Regions from separate parts of the Microbacterium sp. NPDC056736 genome, predicted to be linked through region 1. Evidence: predicted binding sites of a transcription regulator. Region 1 holds the regulator's gene; the other holds the start of a gene.
The links. The regulator LexA, encoded in region 1, represses DNA repair genes until DNA is damaged. The targets are predictions, from matches to a motif close to TCGAACANNTGTTCGA.

Region 1 (8,595 bases):
GTGAGGTCGTCGAGGGCGGGGCCCCCGGCATCCACCTCTACGCGTTCAACAACCACGACACGGTCCTCGAGGTCCTGGGCGAGGCCGGGGCGCTCCCGTCGGCGTCACGGCTGCCCGATCCCGTCCACTGACACGCGGGCGCCGCGCTCCGTCGGAGAGCCCGACGGTGTCTTCGGCGACCCCGGAAACCCCCTGCCGCACACCCAGAAGGAAAGAGAGACGCACATGTCCGACCCTCGCCCGCAGTTTCCGAGAGGCACCATCCTCGGCTACCCGCGCATCGGCCGCCGCCGCGAGCTGAAGCGCGCCGTGGAGGCGCACTGGTCCGGAGCCACGGACGTCCAGACGCTCGAGCGCGCCGCGGCCGAGCTGCGCCGCGCGACGCGCGAGCGTCTGGCCGCCCTCGGCCTCGGCCGCGACGACTCGTCGATCCCGGAGTCGTTCTCGTTCTACGACCAGGTGCACGACGCCGCCGTCGCGGTCGGCGCGCTGCCCGAGCGCTTCGGCGCGCGGCGCGGTGACGACGGCCGGATCGGCCTCGACGCCTATTTCGCGGCCGCCCGCGGCGCGGGCGACGATGCGCCGCTCGAGATGACGAAGTGGTTCGACACCAACTACCACTACCTCGTCCCCGAGATCGGCCCCGAGACCGCGTTCGCGATGTCGTGCGACCGCTTCGCCCGCCAGGTGGCGGAGGCCAGGGCCGACGGCTTCACCGTCCGGCCGGTGCTGGTCGGTCCCGTCACGCTGCTCGCCCTTTCGAAGGCGACGGATGCCGCGCCCGCCGGCTTCGACCCGCTCAGCCGCCTGGACGACCTGCTGCCGGTATACGTCGAGCTGCTCGAGGGACTGCGGGCAGCGGGCGCGGAGTGGGTCCAGCTGGACGAGCCCGCCCTCGTGAGCGAGAGCCTTCCGGCGACCACGGCGCAGCTGGCGGATGCCGCCGCCAGGGCGTACGAGGTGCTCGGCGCCGCCACAGGCCGCCCGTCGCTCCTCGTCGCCGCCCCGTACGCGCAGTTGTCCGATGCGGCGTGGGCGGCGCTGGGCGCGGCGCCGATCGAGGCGATCGCGGTCGACCTCACGCGCGGTGGCGTCCCGGCCGCGGTGGGCGGCCTCGCCGGCAAGACGCTCGTGGGCGGCGTGGTCGACGGCCGCAACGTGTGGCGCGGCGACCTGGAGGCGGCGTGGGGCCGTCTGTCGGACCTCGCGGCGCTCGGCGCCGGTTCTGTCGCCGCCGCCACGTCGACCTCTCTGCAGCACGTGCCGCACGACGTCGACGACGAGTCCGCGCTCGATCCGCGTCTGGCGTCGTGGCTCGCGTTCGCCGACCAGAAGGTGGGGCAGGTCGTGACGCTCGCGACCGGTCTGGCGGAGGGACGCGCGGCGATCGAGGACGCGCTGATGGAGGCATCCGTCGCCCTCGCCGCCCGGCGATCATCGCCCGGCGTGCGCGACGGTGCCGTGCGGGCGCGCACGGCCGGCCTGGTCGATGCCGACTTCGACCGCGGCGCGTACGGCACGCGCGTCGAGGCCCAGGACGCGCAGCTGGCCCTGCCGCTGCTGCCCACGACGACGATCGGCTCGTTCCCGCAGACGGACGAGATCCGGCGTGCGCGTGCGCGGCACGGCCGCGGCGAGCTGGGCGCCGCGGAGTACGAGCGGTTCCTCCGCGACGAGATCGCGCGCGTCGTGACCCTGCAGGAGGATCTCGGGCTGGACGTCCTCGTCCACGGCGAAGCCGAGCGCAACGACATGGTGCAGTACTTCGCCGAGCACCTCGACGGATTCGCCGTCACCGAGAACGGCTGGGTGCAGTCCTACGGCTCGCGCGCGACCCGGCCGTCGATCCTGTGGGGTGACGTGTCGCGTCCGGCGCCGATCACGGTGGCGTGGTCGACGTTCGCCCAGTCGCTCACCGACAAGCCGATGAAGGGCATGCTGACCGGGCCGGTGACGATCCTCGCCTGGTCGTTCGTCCGCGACGACCAGCCGCTCTCCGAGACCGCGAACCAGGTCGCCCTCGCGCTGCGCGACGAGATCGCGGACCTCGAGGACGCGGGCATCCGGGTGATCCAGGTCGACGAGCCGGCGCTGCGAGAGCTGCTCCCGCTGGCGGTGGCCGACCAGCCGGCGTACCTCGCGTGGTCGGTGGCGTCCTTCCGCCTCGCCACAGCCGGCGCGGCACCCGCGACGCAGGTGCACACGCACCTGTGCTACTCGGAGTTCGACGTCGTGATCGATGCGATCGCGGCACTGGACGCCGACGTCACCTCCATCGAGGCCGCCCGCAGCCGCGGCGAGGTGATCGGCGACATCGCGTCGTCGGGCTTCGCGGCCGGCATCGGGCCGGGCGTGTACGACATCCACTCGCCGCGCGTGCCGTCCGTCGACGAGATCTCGGAGCTCCTCGACCGCGCGGTCGCCGAGCTCCCGCTGCGCCGCGTGTGGGTGAACCCGGACTGCGGCCTCAAGACGCGGGGGTACGGCGAGACGGTGACGTCGCTGCGGAACCTCGTCGAGGCGACGCGGGCGGCGCGGACGCGCGTTCCGGCCTAGCGGCGCTTCTTGGTCCCGGATGCCGCGGCCCCGCCGGTCGCGGCATCCGGCGTCTCCACCACCACGGTGTCGGCATCCGCGTCGATCACGAGGGTGTCCGCCTCGGAGTCGAGGACGAGGGTGTCGCCGTCGGTGACGCCCGCCGGCCCCGCGCCGTCGGCGGGGGGCACCGCGACCACGTCGGCCGCGGCCGCCGCCTCGGCGTCCTCCGGCCGGCGCTGCAGCAGTTCGGTGACCCACCACACCAGGAGCCAGACGATCAGGACCAGGAAGACCTCTCCGACCGACAACGGCCGCAGGAGCATCAGCCACAGCACCGCGAGGACGCCGAGGACCACCCGGACGAGCACGCGCTGTGCGAAGAGCCACGAGCCGACGCGGCCGGTGTCCACGCCCCGCCGGAGCGCGGCGATCCGGATCCCGGCGTTCATCGACGCCACCCCGTGGCGTGCCGCCTGTGCGCCGCGCCAGCGCCCCGACATCCAGGCGATCACCGCGATCACCAGGCCGAGGAGCGTCAGCACCACCGCGGTGTCGCGCATGGCGCCGGTGATCTGCTCGTACATCGAGGCGAGCGCGCCGGCCGGCACGCCGAGGTTCGGTCCGCTCAGCGCGAGCACGGCGCCGCCGGCGCCCAGGGCGATCGCGAGCGCGGCCGCGCCGACCGCGATGCCGACGCCTGTTCCCAGGACCGCCGTGGAGCGCCGCCGGGCGATGGCGATCCCCGCGACGAAGAGGACGAGGGCCAGCAGCGGCGTCCACCACCCCGCGGCCACCGCGAGGTTGTAGACCGTGCCGACGACCGTGAGGGCGTCGCTCTGGGCCACCACGATCGTCCTGTCGATCTCGGGGATCTGCTCGGCGATCCCGATGCCGCGGTCGACGAGGCGGTCCTTGACCTCCGCGATGATCGGGCCCAGCTGGATGCCGATCTCCCCCTCGCCGGTGATCACCACGGCGCCGCCGGCCGTACCTCCCGCCGCGACGGCCTGCAGCGAGCGGTGACTGGCTCGCAGAGCCGTCTCCCACACGTCGGCGAAGGCCTCCGACTGCACGAGGCGCGTGACGGTCGTGTCGACGAGGTTCTGCACCCCCTGCGCGGCGGGGGAGCGCAGCAGATCGAGGGCGGCGAGGGCGCGCGGCGGCAGATCGAGCTGCTGGATGCCGTCGAAGAGATCGTTCACGACCGCCTCGAGGTTCAGCGACTCGTCGATCGCCGCGGTGACCTCCTGCACGATGAGCGCCTGAACCTGCGGGTCGTCGGCCAGCGGTGCGAACGTCTCGACGAAGCGCGTCTCGTCGACCAGCTCGACGCGTGCCCACGCGGCGACGATCGACACCGGCACCAGGATCGTGGCGATGACGATGCACAGCGCCGAGAAGAAGGCGCGCCAGCGGCTGCCGGGCGGCTCGGTCGACGTCCTGGCGCCCTGCGCGGAATCACCGCGGAGTCGGGCGTTCTCCGCCTCGAGCGCCTCGAGGCGCGCGCGGAGGTCGGCGGCGTCGGCGATGCCGGTCGTGTCGGTCATCCCCCCCTTATAGCGCGCCGCGCCGCTGCCCCGCCAGGACCTTCGTCACGCGTTTCGGGTGAAAGCCGCTCAGACCGCGCGCAGCACCGCCACGACCTTGCCGAGCACCGTCGCCTCGTCGCCCAGGATCGGCTCGAACGCGGAGTTGCGGGGGAGCAGCCATGTGTGGCCGTCGCGCTGCCGGAAGGTCTTGACCGTGGCCTCGCCGTCGAGCATCGCCGCGACGATCTCGCCGTTGTCGGCGGTGGCCTGCGCGCGCACGACGACCCAGTCCCCGTCGCAGATCGCGGCGTCGATCATCGACTCGCCCGAGACCTTGAGCATGAAGAGGTCCCCCTTGCCGACGAGCTGGCGGGGCAGCGGGAAGATCTCCTCCACCTGCTGCTCGGCGGTGATGGGCACGCCGGCGGCGATCCGCCCGACGAGGGGCACCAGGGCGGCGTCGCCCAGCGAGGGCGCGGCGTCGGCCGGGCTCTCGGTCGCCGACCCGGGGAGGTCGATGAGCACCTCCATCGCCCGCGTCTTGCCGGCGTCGCGGCGGAGGTAGCCGCTGAGCTCGAGCTGGTTGAGCTGGTGGGTCACGCTCGACAGCGACTTCAGGCCGACGGCGTCGCCGATCTCGCGCATGCTCGGCGGGTACCCGTGGCGCGCGATGGAGCGCTGGATCACCTCGAGGATCGCGAGCTGCTTGTCGCTGAGGCTCTTGCGCCGACGAGTCTGGGGCTTGTCGCGCCCGGCCGCGTCGCTCATCTTCCGGCTCCCGTCCTGCGCCCGCGAGCGCTGCTTCTTCGAATGTCGGAGGCCCGTGGTGGGGTTCTCGTATCGAAACCGTATCCGCATACCGGGGGTACGGGGAACAACCCGTCCGCGTGTCGCGTTCGATCATTCGGCACTCGGGCCGAGTCTTGACACCGTCGAGAGTCGAAGATAGCTTCGGAAGAGAGGTTCGCACTCCCCGCTCCCGGCCGAGCGGGGAATGCGAATCTCTCCCCATCACGAGGAGACACCATGACCGCGATCGCTTACACGACGTCCGTTCCCTCGCCGGCGCGCGCGACGCGTCTGCGACTCACGGTGCGGGGCCGCCGCGTCCTGGCCACGCTGGCGGCGATGCCCGCGGTGATCGCGCTCAGCGCCGCGGTCATCGGCGGCGGGGCGGCTCTCGCCACCCGCGACGCCGGTGCGCCGGCGGGGTCGTTCAGCACCGTCACCGTCTCGCACGGCGACTCGCTGTGGACGATCGCGGAGGACGTCGCGCCCGGGCACGACCCCCGCGACGTGGTCGACGCCATCGTCCGCCTGAACGCACTCGACGGCGTCACCGTCCAGGCCGGGCAGAGCCTGGCGATCCCGGCGGAGTACGGCTCGGCGGAGTAGGGCCCGGCCGAACCGCGCCGCCGACGTCATCCGAGGCGGGAGCGTGTCGCGCGGCTCTACCATGGGAGGGGTGAGTGCACGTCTCGAAGACCTCCCTTTACGCGCCGATCTCCGCGGGCAGACGCCCTACGGCGCTCCGCAGGCACCGCTTCCCGTCGCCCTGAACGTCAACGAGAACACGCATCCGGTTCCGCAGGGGGTCGCGGACGACATCCTCGACTCCATCGCCCTCGCCCTGCGCGATGTGAACCGGTATCCCGACCGCGAGTTCACCGCCCTGCGCGAGGGCTTCGCCGACTACCTCGGACACGGGCTCACCCGCGAGCAGATCTGGGCCGCGAACGGGTCCAACGAAGTGCTCCAGCACATCCTGCAGGCCTTCGCCGGACCCGGCCGTACGGCGTTCGGCTTCGGGCCCACCTACTCCATGTACCCGCTCCTGACGCGGGGGACCGGGGCAGATTGGATCGCCGGGACGCGGTCCTCCGACTACTCGATCGAGGCTGCGGACGCGGCCGCGCAGGTCGCCCACGTGTCGCCGGCTGTCGTCTTCCTGTGCTCGCCGAACAACCCCACGGGCACGCCCCTGGGCCTCGACGTCGTCGAGGCGGTCTACGACGCGACCGACGGCATCGTCATCGTGGACGAGGCGTACTTCGAGTTCGCGCCCCACGACGAGCGCTCGGCGCTGACGCTGCTGCCCGGTCGCGAGCGGCTCGTGGTGTCGCGCACGATGAGCAAGGCGTTCGCCTTCGCGGGTGCCCGCGTGGGGTATCTCGCGGCCGACCCGGCGCTGATCGACGCGCTCCGGCTGGTGCGGCTCCCGTACCACCTCAGCGCCTTGACGCAGGCGGCGGCCACGGCGGCCCTGCGTCACGCCCCGACGATGCTGCGCATGGTGGATGAGATCGTGGGGCAGCGCGACCGCATCTCGGCGACCGTCGAGGCCCTCGGCTACACGCCGCACGAGTCGTGGACGAACTTCGTGCTGTTCGGCGGGGTGCCCGATCCGGGCGCGACCTGGAGCGCGCTGTACGACGAGGGCGTGCTCATCCGCGATGTCGGCATCCCGAATCACCTCCGCGTCACCGCCGGGACCGAGGAGGAGACGACCGCGTTCCTGGACGCACTGGCCTCGGTAGGATCGACGTCATGAGCGCCGCATCCCGCACCGCCTCGCTGCGGCGGGCCACGAGCGAGTCCACGGTCGAGCTCGAGCTCGATCTCGACGGCACCGGCCGCAGCCGCATCGACACCACGGTGCCCTTCTTCGACCACATGCTGACCGCGTTCGCGAAGCACTCGCTCACCGATCTCACCGTCCGCGCCTCCGGCGACACCGACATCGACGCGCACCACACGGTGGAGGACATCTCGATCGTGCTCGGACAGGCGATCCGCGAGGCGCTCGGCGACAAGTCCGGCATCTCGCGCTACGGCGACGCGCTGGTCCCGCTCGACGAGGCGCTCGCGCAGGCGGTCGTCGACATCAGCGGCCGCCCCTACCTCGTGCACACCGGTGAGCCGGCCGGTTTCGAGCACCACCTCATCGGCGGCCACTTCACCGGCTCGCTCGTGCGCCACACGTTCGAGGCGATCTCGTACAACGCCGCCCTGACCGTGCACGTGCGCGTGCTGTCCGGGCGTGACCCGCACCACATCGCGGAGGCCGAGTACAAGGCGTTCGCGCGGGCGTTCCGGCAGGCCAAGGCGCTGGACCCCCTCATCGAGGGCGTCCCGAGCACGAAGGGCGCGCTGTGAGCGCAGCGGCGTCCGCCGACCGCGAGAGGCCGCTCGTCGCCGTCCTGGACTACGGGTCGGGCAACGTGCACTCGGCGGTCAAGGCGCTCGTCGCGGCCGGCGCCGACGCCCGGCTCACCTCCGACCGCGGCCTCGTGATGGACGCCGACGGGCTCTTCGTCCCGGGCGTCGGGGCCTTCCGCGCCGTCGTGGATGCGCTGCGCGCCAGCCGCGGCGACGAGCTCATCGAGCGCCGCCTCGCGGGCGGGCGTCCGGTCATCGGCGTCTGCGTCGGCATGCAGATCTTCTTCGAGCGCGGCGTGGAGCGCGGCATCGACACCGAGGGCATGGGGCAGTGGCCGGGCGTCGTGACCGAGCTCGACGCGCCGGTGCTTCCGCACATGGGCTGGAACACCGTGCAGCCCGGCGAGGGCTCCCGGCTGTTCCGAGGGATCGAGCAGGAGCGGTTCTACTTCGTCCACTCGTTCGGTGCGCAGAAGTGGCTGCTCGATGTGCAGCCGCCGTTCCCCGAGCCGGTGCTGACCTGGTGCGAGTACGGCACGCCGTTCCTCGCCGCCGTCGAGAACGGACCCCTCTCGGCGACGCAGTTCCACCCCGAGAAGTCGGGGGAGGCGGGCATCCGCCTGCTCTCGAATTGGATCGAGGGGCTCGGCGGGGATAACCTCTGAGACCGTGCCAACTCCGGGAGCGTCTGCTCCCGACCTTCCCGCACGAGGAGCCATGAACGATTTCGCGTCCACACCCGAGCTCGTCCTTCTGCCCGCCGTCGACGTCGCCGACGGCAAGGCCGTCCGTCTGACCCAGGGCGAGGCAGGCACCGAGACGAGCTACGGCGATCCGGTCGACGCCGCGCTCGACTTCGCCCGCCAGGGCGCCCAATGGATCCACCTGGTCGACCTCGACGCCGCATTCGGCCGCGGAAGCAACGCCGGCGTGCTGCGCAAGGTCATCAAGCAGGCCCGCGGCGTGCAGGTCGAGCTGTCGGGCGGGATCCGCGACGACCGCACGCTCGAGGCCGCCCTCGAGAGCGGCGCCGCCCGCATCAACCTCGGAACCGCCGCACTGGAGAATCCCGAGTGGGCGGCGGACGTCATCGGCCGGTACGGCGACGTCATCGCCGTCGGACTCGACGTGCGCGGGACGACGCTGGCGGCGCGCGGCTGGACGCGCGACGGCGGCGACCTGTGGACGGTCCTCGATCGCCTCGAGGCGGCCGGCTGCAGCCGCTACGTCGTCACCGACGTCACGAAGGACGGCACGCTCAAGGGCCCGAACCTCGACCTGCTGCGCGAGCTCACCTCGCGCACGCCGAAGCCGATCGTCGCCTCGGGTGGCGTGTCGAGCCTCGACGACATCGTTGCCCTCCGCGAGC
Region 2 (8,595 bases), on a different contig from region 1:
TGAGCGAATCCAGGTCGGAGAGGTCCTGCATGATGCCGGTCGCCTCGCCGAGACCCGCCGGCTGATCCCCGGAGAAGGATGCCGAACCCGTCCAGTCCTCGCCGGGCCGGAGCGAGCGCAGATTGTCGTCGAGGCGCGACAGCGACTGCATGAGGTCGGGCGAGCCGAACGCCTGCTCGGCGAGGCTCAACAGTTCGTCGCGCTGCTCGGGGGTCATCGAGTTCAGCATCCGCTGCGCCGCCGCGGAGCGCTCGGCGAGCGTGTCGAGCAGCTCGTCGAGGTTCTGCGGGTTCTCGGGGAACTGGTCCCCGTGCTTGCGCATGAACTCGTCGAAGTCCTCCTGCGTGTCGTCGCCGAGGCGGCGCTTCTCGAGCAGGGCGTTGAGGTCGTTCAGCATGTCGCGGATCGCCTGGCGGTCGGCATCCGTCGCATTCTCGAGCGCGTTCTTCATGCCGGCGAACCGCTGATCCAGCAGCTCGCGGCCCAGCAGCTCGCGGATCCGGTCGTAGTCGGCGCGGGCGCTCGGGCTCTGCCAGTCGTAGTCGGCCAGGTCGTTGACGGCTGCGGCGGTGCTGGGCGGCAGGTTCTCGAGCCGCATCTCGGCGAACGCACGGGTGGTGTCGTCGAGGTTCACGTCGCGGACGAGGTGCTTGCGCTCCTCGAGCACGGCCCGGTCGAGCAGCTTCCTGACCTCCTCGAGCGTGCCGTCGAGGCGGTGCCGCCGCGTGAGCTCCGCCCGGCGCTCGCGGACACGCCGGGCGAGGTCGTCGAGCCCGAGCCGGTCGCGGTCGCCGCGGCGGAGGTACTCGCGCAGCGCGCGGTCGGCAGAGGTCCCCTCCATCACCTCGCGCCCGATCGCCTCGAGCGCGGACTGCACCTCGACCGGCGGCGCGAGCGGGTCGCCGCCGGTGTAGCGCCCATACCGCGCGGTATGGGCGGGGGTGCGATGGAAGGAGCGGGGCATTACCGGATGCCTCCTCCCGGCGTGGAGACGCCTGGGCGCGGCATCCGCTCATCCATAGACGGTCTCACCGCCCGCGCTGTCCTTGCCGATGCGCTTGTCGAGGTAGAGGGACTCGAGGAGCAGTTCGAGCGCCCCCGCGCGCTCGCCCGGGGTCTGCGCGCCGAGGCGCTCGGCGACCTGGTCGTAGAGATCGGACTCGCCGAGCACCGGCATGGCGGCCAGCACATCGGCCGCCCGCACCTGCTCGCCGGTCATCACGGTGGCGCCGTCGTGGAGGGCGTCGGCGAGCGCGCGGGCGTCGAGCCCCCGCAGGTGCGCGCGGGCGGTGTCGGCGACGGCGGTGCGCAGCAGGTGCTCGAGGATGGCGCGCTCGCGCCCCTCCTCCCCCGTCTCGAACTCGATCTTTCCGCCGAGCACGTCGACGGCGGTCTCGAGATCCACGGGCCGGGCCACGGCGACGTCCTCATGCTGCCGTGTCGCGCGGTGCAGGGCCGCCGCGGCGATCGTCTCGGCGCCGGCGATCGCGAACCTCGCCGATACGCCGGCGCGCTGGTCGACGGCATCCGATTCCCGGAGGTTTCGCGTGAAGCGCGCGAGGATCTCGAGGAGGTGCTCGGGAACGGCGGCGACGAGGTCGGCCTCCTGGCGGATGACGGCGATCTCCTCGTCGATCGTCTGGGGGTAGTGCGTGCGGATCTCGGCGCCGAAGCGGTCCTGCAGCGGCGTGATGATGCGGCCGCGATTCGTGTAGTCCTCGGGGTTGGCGGTGGCGACCACGAGCACGTCGAGGTCGAGGCGCAGCACGTATCCGCGGATCTGGATGTCGCGCTCCTCCATGACGTTCAGCAGCGACACCTGGATGCGCTCGGCGAGGTCGGGCAGCTCGTTGATCGCGACGATGCCGCCGTTGCTGCGCGGCACGAGCCCGTAGTGGATCGTCTCGGGGTCGCCGAGCGAGCGCCCCTCGGCCACCTTGATCGGGTCGACGTCGCCGATGAGGTCGGCCACCGAGGTGTCGGGGGTGGCGAGCTTCTCGGCGTACCGCTCGCTGCGATGGCGCCACGCGACCGGCAGGTCGTCGCCCAGTTCGCTGGCGCGGCGGACGGATGCCGGGGCGATGGGGTGGAACGGATGCTCGCCGAGCTCCGACCCCTCGATGACCGGGCTGTACTCGTCGAGGAGTCCGACCAGGCTGCGCAGGAGGCGGGTCTTGCCCTGCCCACGCTCACCGAGGAGCACGATGTCGTGACCGGCGAGGAGCGCCCGCTCGAGCTGCGGGATGACGGTGTCGTCGAACCCATGGATGCCGGGCCACGGGTCTTCGCCGTCCGCCACGGCGCGGAGGAGGTTCTCGCGCAGCTCGATGCGGACCGGCCGGTAGGTGTGACCCGATGCGCGCAGCTGCCCGGCCGTCGTGATCCCCGAAGGCGAAGGTGTCATGCCCGGGAGGCTACGCCTGCTGCGGCGGGGCGAGGGCCGGACCGGGGGAAATTCTCGGGGACGGGAAGCCCGGCCGCCGCGCAAGCACAGCACGTCGGCAGCGATCCGGTCCATGACTCGCCGCGGCCGTCCTCACCTGGGGACACCGGAATTCACGCGCACGATTTCATAGGTATATCGTATAGATCTTCGAATGTCTGAGGCTGATGCCAGAATGAACTATGGATATCTTCTCCGCCCTGCAGGACGCGATCAGCGCCCTGCAGGACGCCCTCGGAGACGGCGATGCCGCGCGGATTCCGGCGACCGTGCACGGACTCGACGACGACGAACTCCTGCGGGTGATCCGGAGCGCGACGACGCTCGTGCGCGCCGGAGAGTCCGTCCGTATCGCGGCGTCGGGCGTCGTCGCGGCGCGCTCGACCAGGGATGCCGGTCACAGCGGCCTCGCACAGAAGAACGGGCACCGGTCCGCCGTGTCGCTCATCCAAGACCTGACTGGCAGCACCCGCGCCGACGCGACGAAGCAGGTGCGCATCGGGGAAGCCATGGCGACATCGATCGTGTCAGCGCCTCCCGACGCTGACGCCGGCGGCGACGACTCGGGGATAGCGTGCACGACGTCGGCTGCGCCGCCCTGGCACGCCCCGCTCGGCGAGGCCATGTTGGTGGGCACGCTGACGTCCGCGCAGCACGACGCCATCTTCCGCGGTCTCGGCGATCCGCCCGCGGGCGTCGACGACGAACACGCCGACGATACGGCGGCGCACGACGCGTGGGCGCTCGCGGCACAGCAGCTGGTCGATGAAGCGCAGGTGCGCACCGTCGAAGAACTCGGGACTGCTGCTCGCGCAGTCCGCGACGTGCTCGACCCCGAGGGCGCGCAGCGCCGCTTCGACGAGCGGTTCGACGCGCGCTCCTTCCGCACCTGGACCGACCGCGACGGCGTGCGCCGCGGCAGCTTCACGTTCGACGACGTCGGCGCCGTCGGCATCGACACCATCATCGCCACCGCGCTGCGCCCGCGTCGCGGCGGACCGCGCTTCGTCGATCCCGACGAGGCGGCGCGGGCTCAGGAGCTCTCCGACGATCCGCGCACGAACGATCAGATCGCCTACGACCTGATCATGGACATCATCCGGGCCGGCGCGCTCGCCGACGCCTCGACGGTGTTCGGCACGCGACAGGCCGGCATCCGCATCGTCGCCACCCAGGATGCCCACGACGGCGCCATGACCGGACGGCCGGCGGTCGCCCTCGTCGAAGACACCGGTTCGACGCTGCCAGGCTGGGTCATCGCGGCTCGAACCTGCGACACCGCGACGGTCACCGTCACCCTCGACCCGTCCGGCAATCCGCTCCACCTCGGCCGCGAAGCACGACTGTTCAGCCCGGCACAGCGCGTCGCGTTGGCGGTCCGTGATGGCGGATGCCGCATCCCCGACTGCGACCGACCCGCCTCGTACTGCGAGGCGCACCACATCGACCCGTACGCGCACGGCGGCCGCACCGACGTCGATCGGGGCATCCTGCTCTGCGCGTTCCACCACATGAACCTGCATCATCATCGGTGGCGCATCACCCGCGACGGCACGGAGGAGTTCGTCCTCCATCGCCCCGGTCTGCCGCCCGTCCCGCTCCCCATGCGGGTCGCTCGACGCTACGACTTCGGCGACCTCGCCCCACCGGGTCGAAGACTCCACCCCGCCGGATAGCGGCGTGCCGGCGCTGAGTGCGCCGCGCGGTTCGCATCGCGACGGGAGTTGCCGCGACGCAGCAGGTCGCCCTCTAACCTTCGGCGCGGAGGGCCTCATCTTTCGCGGGGCCGCGGGTCGCGGCATCCGTCGTCCCCTTCTTCTGTCGATCACGCGCGGCCCCGACGATCGAGATCGCGGCGTAGAGGAAGAGCCCGCCGGCGACGACCGCGAGCACGATGGTGCGGTTCGAGCCGTTGAGGACGTTGTTCACCCAGCCCAGCAGCGGCAGGCTGTACCAGAGCGTGCCGCGGACCTGCACGGACTTCACCGGCTCCGGATCGACCGCGTCATTGTTGTCGCCCTTCGTGATGAAGGTCAGCTCGCCATCCGCATACGTCTTCGAGACCACGCGATGACTCACGACAGCCGCCTCGCCCGACCGGATCTGATACGTGATCACATCGCCCACGCGGATGTCGTCCACCGGCGTCGGCCGGATGACGACGAGCGTCCCCGGCGGCAGCCCCGGCTCCATCGACTGCGTCAGCACCGTCATCGCGCTGCCCCCGACCACGACCGGCAGGCCGACCACCGCGACGGCTACGCCGAGCAGCAGCACGAGGATCGACGCACTCAGCGACACGGCGAGGTAGTCCAGCAGGCTCTGGCCCTCGTCGCGCCGACGAGACGCGGCGCGGCCGGCGGGCACCGCGTCAGCGATCGTCTCAACGGACGCGGTGTGCGGCGGAGCATCGGTGGTCATCGTCATGGGAATCGATCTCGCAGGGGTTCAGGCGCAGTGGTAACGGGGGCCGGACTGAGCCGACTCCGACGGGTTCGTGGTGCGGGTGACCTCGACCGGCGCGCTCGCGGACGCCGTCGTCCCCGAGGCCGAGTTCTCGGTCGCCTCGACGGCGAGGGAGTACGTGCCGTTCTGGGCGATCGCGGTGCCGCTCAACACAGCCGAGACCGTCGCATCGGCGCTCGTCACCGTCGCAACGGTGGCTCCGGACGCGACGTCGTACAGGCGGTACGAGATGGCGGCGGCGTCGGTGCGGTGAGCGGGGGCGCTCCACGTCAGGCGGATGTCGCGTCCACCTTCACGCAGACACGTCGGTGTGCCGGCGGCGGCCAGCCGGTAGGCGGTCTGCGTGATCGAGGCGGCGGTCGCCGACGTCGTCCAGTGCGCGCCGACCGCGCCGGTGACGCTCAAGGTGGCGGTTGCGCTCTGCCCCTGCAGCTCCGCGTTCGTGGCGCCCTCGATCTGCGTCGAGACGCAGACCCTGACGCTCGCACCGGCGGCGAGTGTGCGTGCCGCCGCGGGCAGCGCGGGAGCAGTGTCGGCGAACGTCGTCACGACCGCGCCGACGGGAGCCGTCGCACCGCACGTGCCGGTCCACAGCCGCAGGGTGGTCTTCTGGGCGAGCGTCGTGCTGCCGGTCACCCGGTTGGCGAGGGCATACGACAGCGGCGCACCGCCGGCGTTCGTGATCGTGAGCTCGCCGACGACCGCCGTCGAACGACTGCCGGCGTAGCGGTACGTCGTGGTCAGCGCACCCGTCTGCGCCAGCGTAGTGGCGACGGTCGCGGACGAGGTGGACGCCGACACCGACGCGCTCGCGACCCATGCGGCGGTCGCCGCACCCGCGCCGCCGAGCACCGCGAGGGTGACGAGCGCGGCGATCGGGCCGATGTGGCGACGGCGGATCATCGGTGCACCTGCGTTCCGGAGACGGTGAGCGAGAGGACGGATGCCGCTCCCCCGGCCGCGTCCGCCGGTGCATCGTGCGGCAGGCCGACGCCGATGCACACGATGTGCGAAGCGCCGGGGGCGAGGGTGAGCTGCAGGTCGGAACCGGTGGCGGCGCCGACCCGGGTGGTCACCGTCGCCGGCACTCGACCGGCGGTGCAGTCCGCGGCCGACGCGGCCGTGCCGGCGGTGACGGCGACCGCCGCCGTGAAGGAGGTGGCGCCGGCCGAGCTCGTCACCGCGTCGATCGCGAGGGCGAGCGCCGTGGTGCCGGTGTTGCGCACGGTGGTCGGTGCCCAGACCGTGCGGCCCGGGTAGAGATCGGTGGCCGAGAGCTCGAGGGGCGTGGCGGTGAGGCCCGCCGATCCGGCACGGAGCGTGACGGCGGATGCCGCCGGCGCCGCCGCCGTCCAGATCGCGAACGTTCCCCCGCCGGCCAGGACGCCGAGGACGATCGCACCGGCGGCGCCCAGCGCACCCAGCAGCAGACGCCGGGGCGCGGCAGCGCGACGGGTGTCGCGCTGTGCGGCGTGGCGGCGGGTGCGGCGGGTCATGGCGGGGTCCCTCGGTCGGTGTCGCAGCGGGAGAAGGGGGCGGAGCGGGCGGCGTCCGCCGGAGGGCCCGCCTCTTCGGAGGCGGGAGCCCTCTCGGATTACTCGACGTCCTGCGTGAGGCTGACGGTCAGCGCGTCGAGGGTGACGGCGCCGTTCATCGCGTCGTTGTTGCCGCCGACGACCTCGCCGTACGGGAAGGCGATGGTGACCGTGACGGTGACGTCCTCGCTGACGACGCCGGCGCCCGGGGTGACGGTGAACGTCGGGCCGGTCCCGCTGATGCCGGTGCCGGAGGCGGTGAGCTCGGCGGAGTCGGTGAGGTAGCCCGCCAGCGCCACATCAGCGGGGTTCCCCGCGTCGGCGGGCGCGATCGACGAATCGGTCAGGGCGAGCGTCGCGCTCAGGCTGTCGCCCTCGGCACCGACCTTCATCGTCTTCGTGTAGGTGAGCACGTCGCCGGGAGCGACGGCGTAGTCGGCGATGGTGATCGGCGAGCCGTTGGCGGTCCAGGTTCCCTCGGCCTGCGCGGCCTCGACGACCAGGTTGCCCGACACGATCGACGCACCCGGCGCCGACGCCGACGAGTTCCAGGTGGCGAACGTGCCCGCGCCGCCCAGCAGCAGGATGACGCCGGCGGTGGTGGCGATGGAGGCCTTGACGATCTTCTTCATGGGAATGTCCTTTCGCGGGAAGCCCGCTCTTCATCTGCGGAGTCAGAGGTGCCGGGACCTGCGCGGCCGGTCTCCCGATCGCTCCTCGAGCACGATGAAAGTCTTCAGCCCGCGCCGCAACGTCCCGCCGAGCGACCGCCAGCGCTCCCGCAAGGCATCCGCAAGATCTGCGTGAGCGTGGGAGCGATCCCATCCGAACCGCAAGATCAGCGCAAGAACACCCGGAATGGACTTTTCGCGCGGATTCGGTGTGCTAGTCGCCGCCGCTGAGCGGTCAGCGGTTGTCGCCGGAGACGTCGATCAGCACCTTGCCCACCGCGCCCTGCTCGACGGCGTCATGGGCGGCCGCCGTCTCCTCGAGCGCGAACCACGTGAGCGGGAGCCCCGCTGCCTCACCCACCGGAAGCGCACCGTCGCGCAGCGCAGCGGTGATGTCCTCCGCGGCGGCCTGGAGCGCGGCATCCCCCACGGTGTAGAGCAGCAGACCCTGGAGCCGCACGTTCTTCGCGAACGTGGGCCGCACCGGGATCGTGGCGGCCGCGCCGCCGTTGTCGGCGTAGTACGCGATCGAGCCGTGGTTGGCGACGACCTGCCCGTCGAGATCGGCGTTCTGCGCGATCGACACCTCGACGATGTGGTCGACGCCGCCGGGCGCGAGCGCGGCGACGCGCTCGACGGCGTCGTCGTCACGGTAGTTCACGACGTGGTCGGCGCCCGCGGCTCGCGCGAGCGCGGCCTTCTCCTCGCTCGAGACCGTCGCGATCACCGTCGCCCCCGCCCACACCGCGAGCTGGATGGCGGCGTGCCCGACGGCACCCGCTCCCCCGGCGACCAGCACGACCCGCCCGTCGAGCGATCCCGGCGACAGCCGTGCCGGCCCGAACTCGTGCACCGTGAGCGCCCGGTGCGCCGTCATCGCGGGCACGCCCAGGCTCGCTGCGACATCGAAGCCGATCCCCTCGGGCAGTTTCACGGCGCGCTCAGCGGGGATGACCGTGAACTCCTGCGCGGTGCCGGTGGGGCGCTGGTGCTGGGCGAGATACAGCCACACACGGTCGCCGACCGCCAATTCCATCACGCCCTCGCCGATGGCGTCCACGACTCCGGCGCCGTCCTGATTCGGCACGACCTCGTCGAACGCCGGCGTGGATCCGGCGGAAGCGCGCGCCTTCCAGTCCGTCGGGTTCACCCCGGAGACGGCGACCTTCACGCGGACCTCCCCGGGCCCGGGTTCCGCGGGCTCCCGCTCCGCGAGCGAGAGGACGGACGAGCTGCCGGTGCGGGAGTAGACGATCGATCGCATGCGACAAGCCAACGCGGCGGCGACCGCGGGCATTTCCGATCGCTAGACCGGCCGCCCGGCGCGGCTCATGGCGTCGGCGAACCCGTCGAGCAGGAGCTCCAGGCCGTACTCGAACTCGGCGGCGTCGTCCTGCCCGGCGAGCGTCGGGCCGATCTCGGTGACCAGCGGGAGCAGCTTCTCGGCACTGGCATCCTGCATGCTGTCTCGGATGGGCGG

Region 2: a site for LexA is predicted at 2,582-2,597, ahead of ACFRAL_RS14730 (DUF222 domain-containing protein). Genes of this name have one in related genera too.

Annotation. Positions count from the first base shown of each region.
Region 1 covers NZ_JBHTZE010000009.1:108,986-117,580, forward strand. Annotated here, with positions in the region: gene ACFRAL_RS16180 (methylenetetrahydrofolate reductase) at 1-131, shown strand, start outside; gene metE (5-methyltetrahydropteroyltriglutamate--homocysteine S-methyltransferase) at 226-2,556, shown strand; gene ACFRAL_RS16190 (hypothetical protein) at 2,553-4,085, opposite strand; gene lexA (transcriptional repressor LexA) at 4,155-4,835, opposite strand; gene ACFRAL_RS16200 (LysM peptidoglycan-binding domain-containing protein) at 5,094-5,462, shown strand; gene ACFRAL_RS16205 (histidinol-phosphate transaminase) at 5,524-6,618, shown strand; gene hisB (imidazoleglycerol-phosphate dehydratase HisB) at 6,615-7,223, shown strand; gene hisH (imidazole glycerol phosphate synthase subunit HisH) at 7,220-7,891, shown strand; gene priA (bifunctional 1-(5-phosphoribosyl)-5-((5-phosphoribosylamino)methylideneamino)imidazole-4-carboxamide isomerase/phosphoribosylanthranilate isomerase PriA) at 7,944-8,595, shown strand, end outside.
Region 2 covers NZ_JBHTZE010000007.1:212,329-220,923, reverse strand. Annotated here, with positions in the region: gene ACFRAL_RS14740 (VWA domain-containing protein) at 1-964, opposite strand, end outside; gene ACFRAL_RS14735 (AAA family ATPase) at 1,013-2,404, opposite strand; gene ACFRAL_RS14730 (DUF222 domain-containing protein) at 2,626-4,119, shown strand; gene ACFRAL_RS14725 (signal peptidase I) at 4,193-4,870, opposite strand; gene ACFRAL_RS14720 (hypothetical protein) at 4,892-5,812, opposite strand; gene ACFRAL_RS14715 (hypothetical protein) at 5,809-6,405, opposite strand; gene ACFRAL_RS14710 (alternate-type signal peptide domain-containing protein) at 6,504-7,076, opposite strand; gene ACFRAL_RS14705 (NADPH:quinone reductase) at 7,351-8,379, opposite strand; gene ACFRAL_RS14700 (TetR/AcrR family transcriptional regulator) at 8,422-8,595, opposite strand, start outside.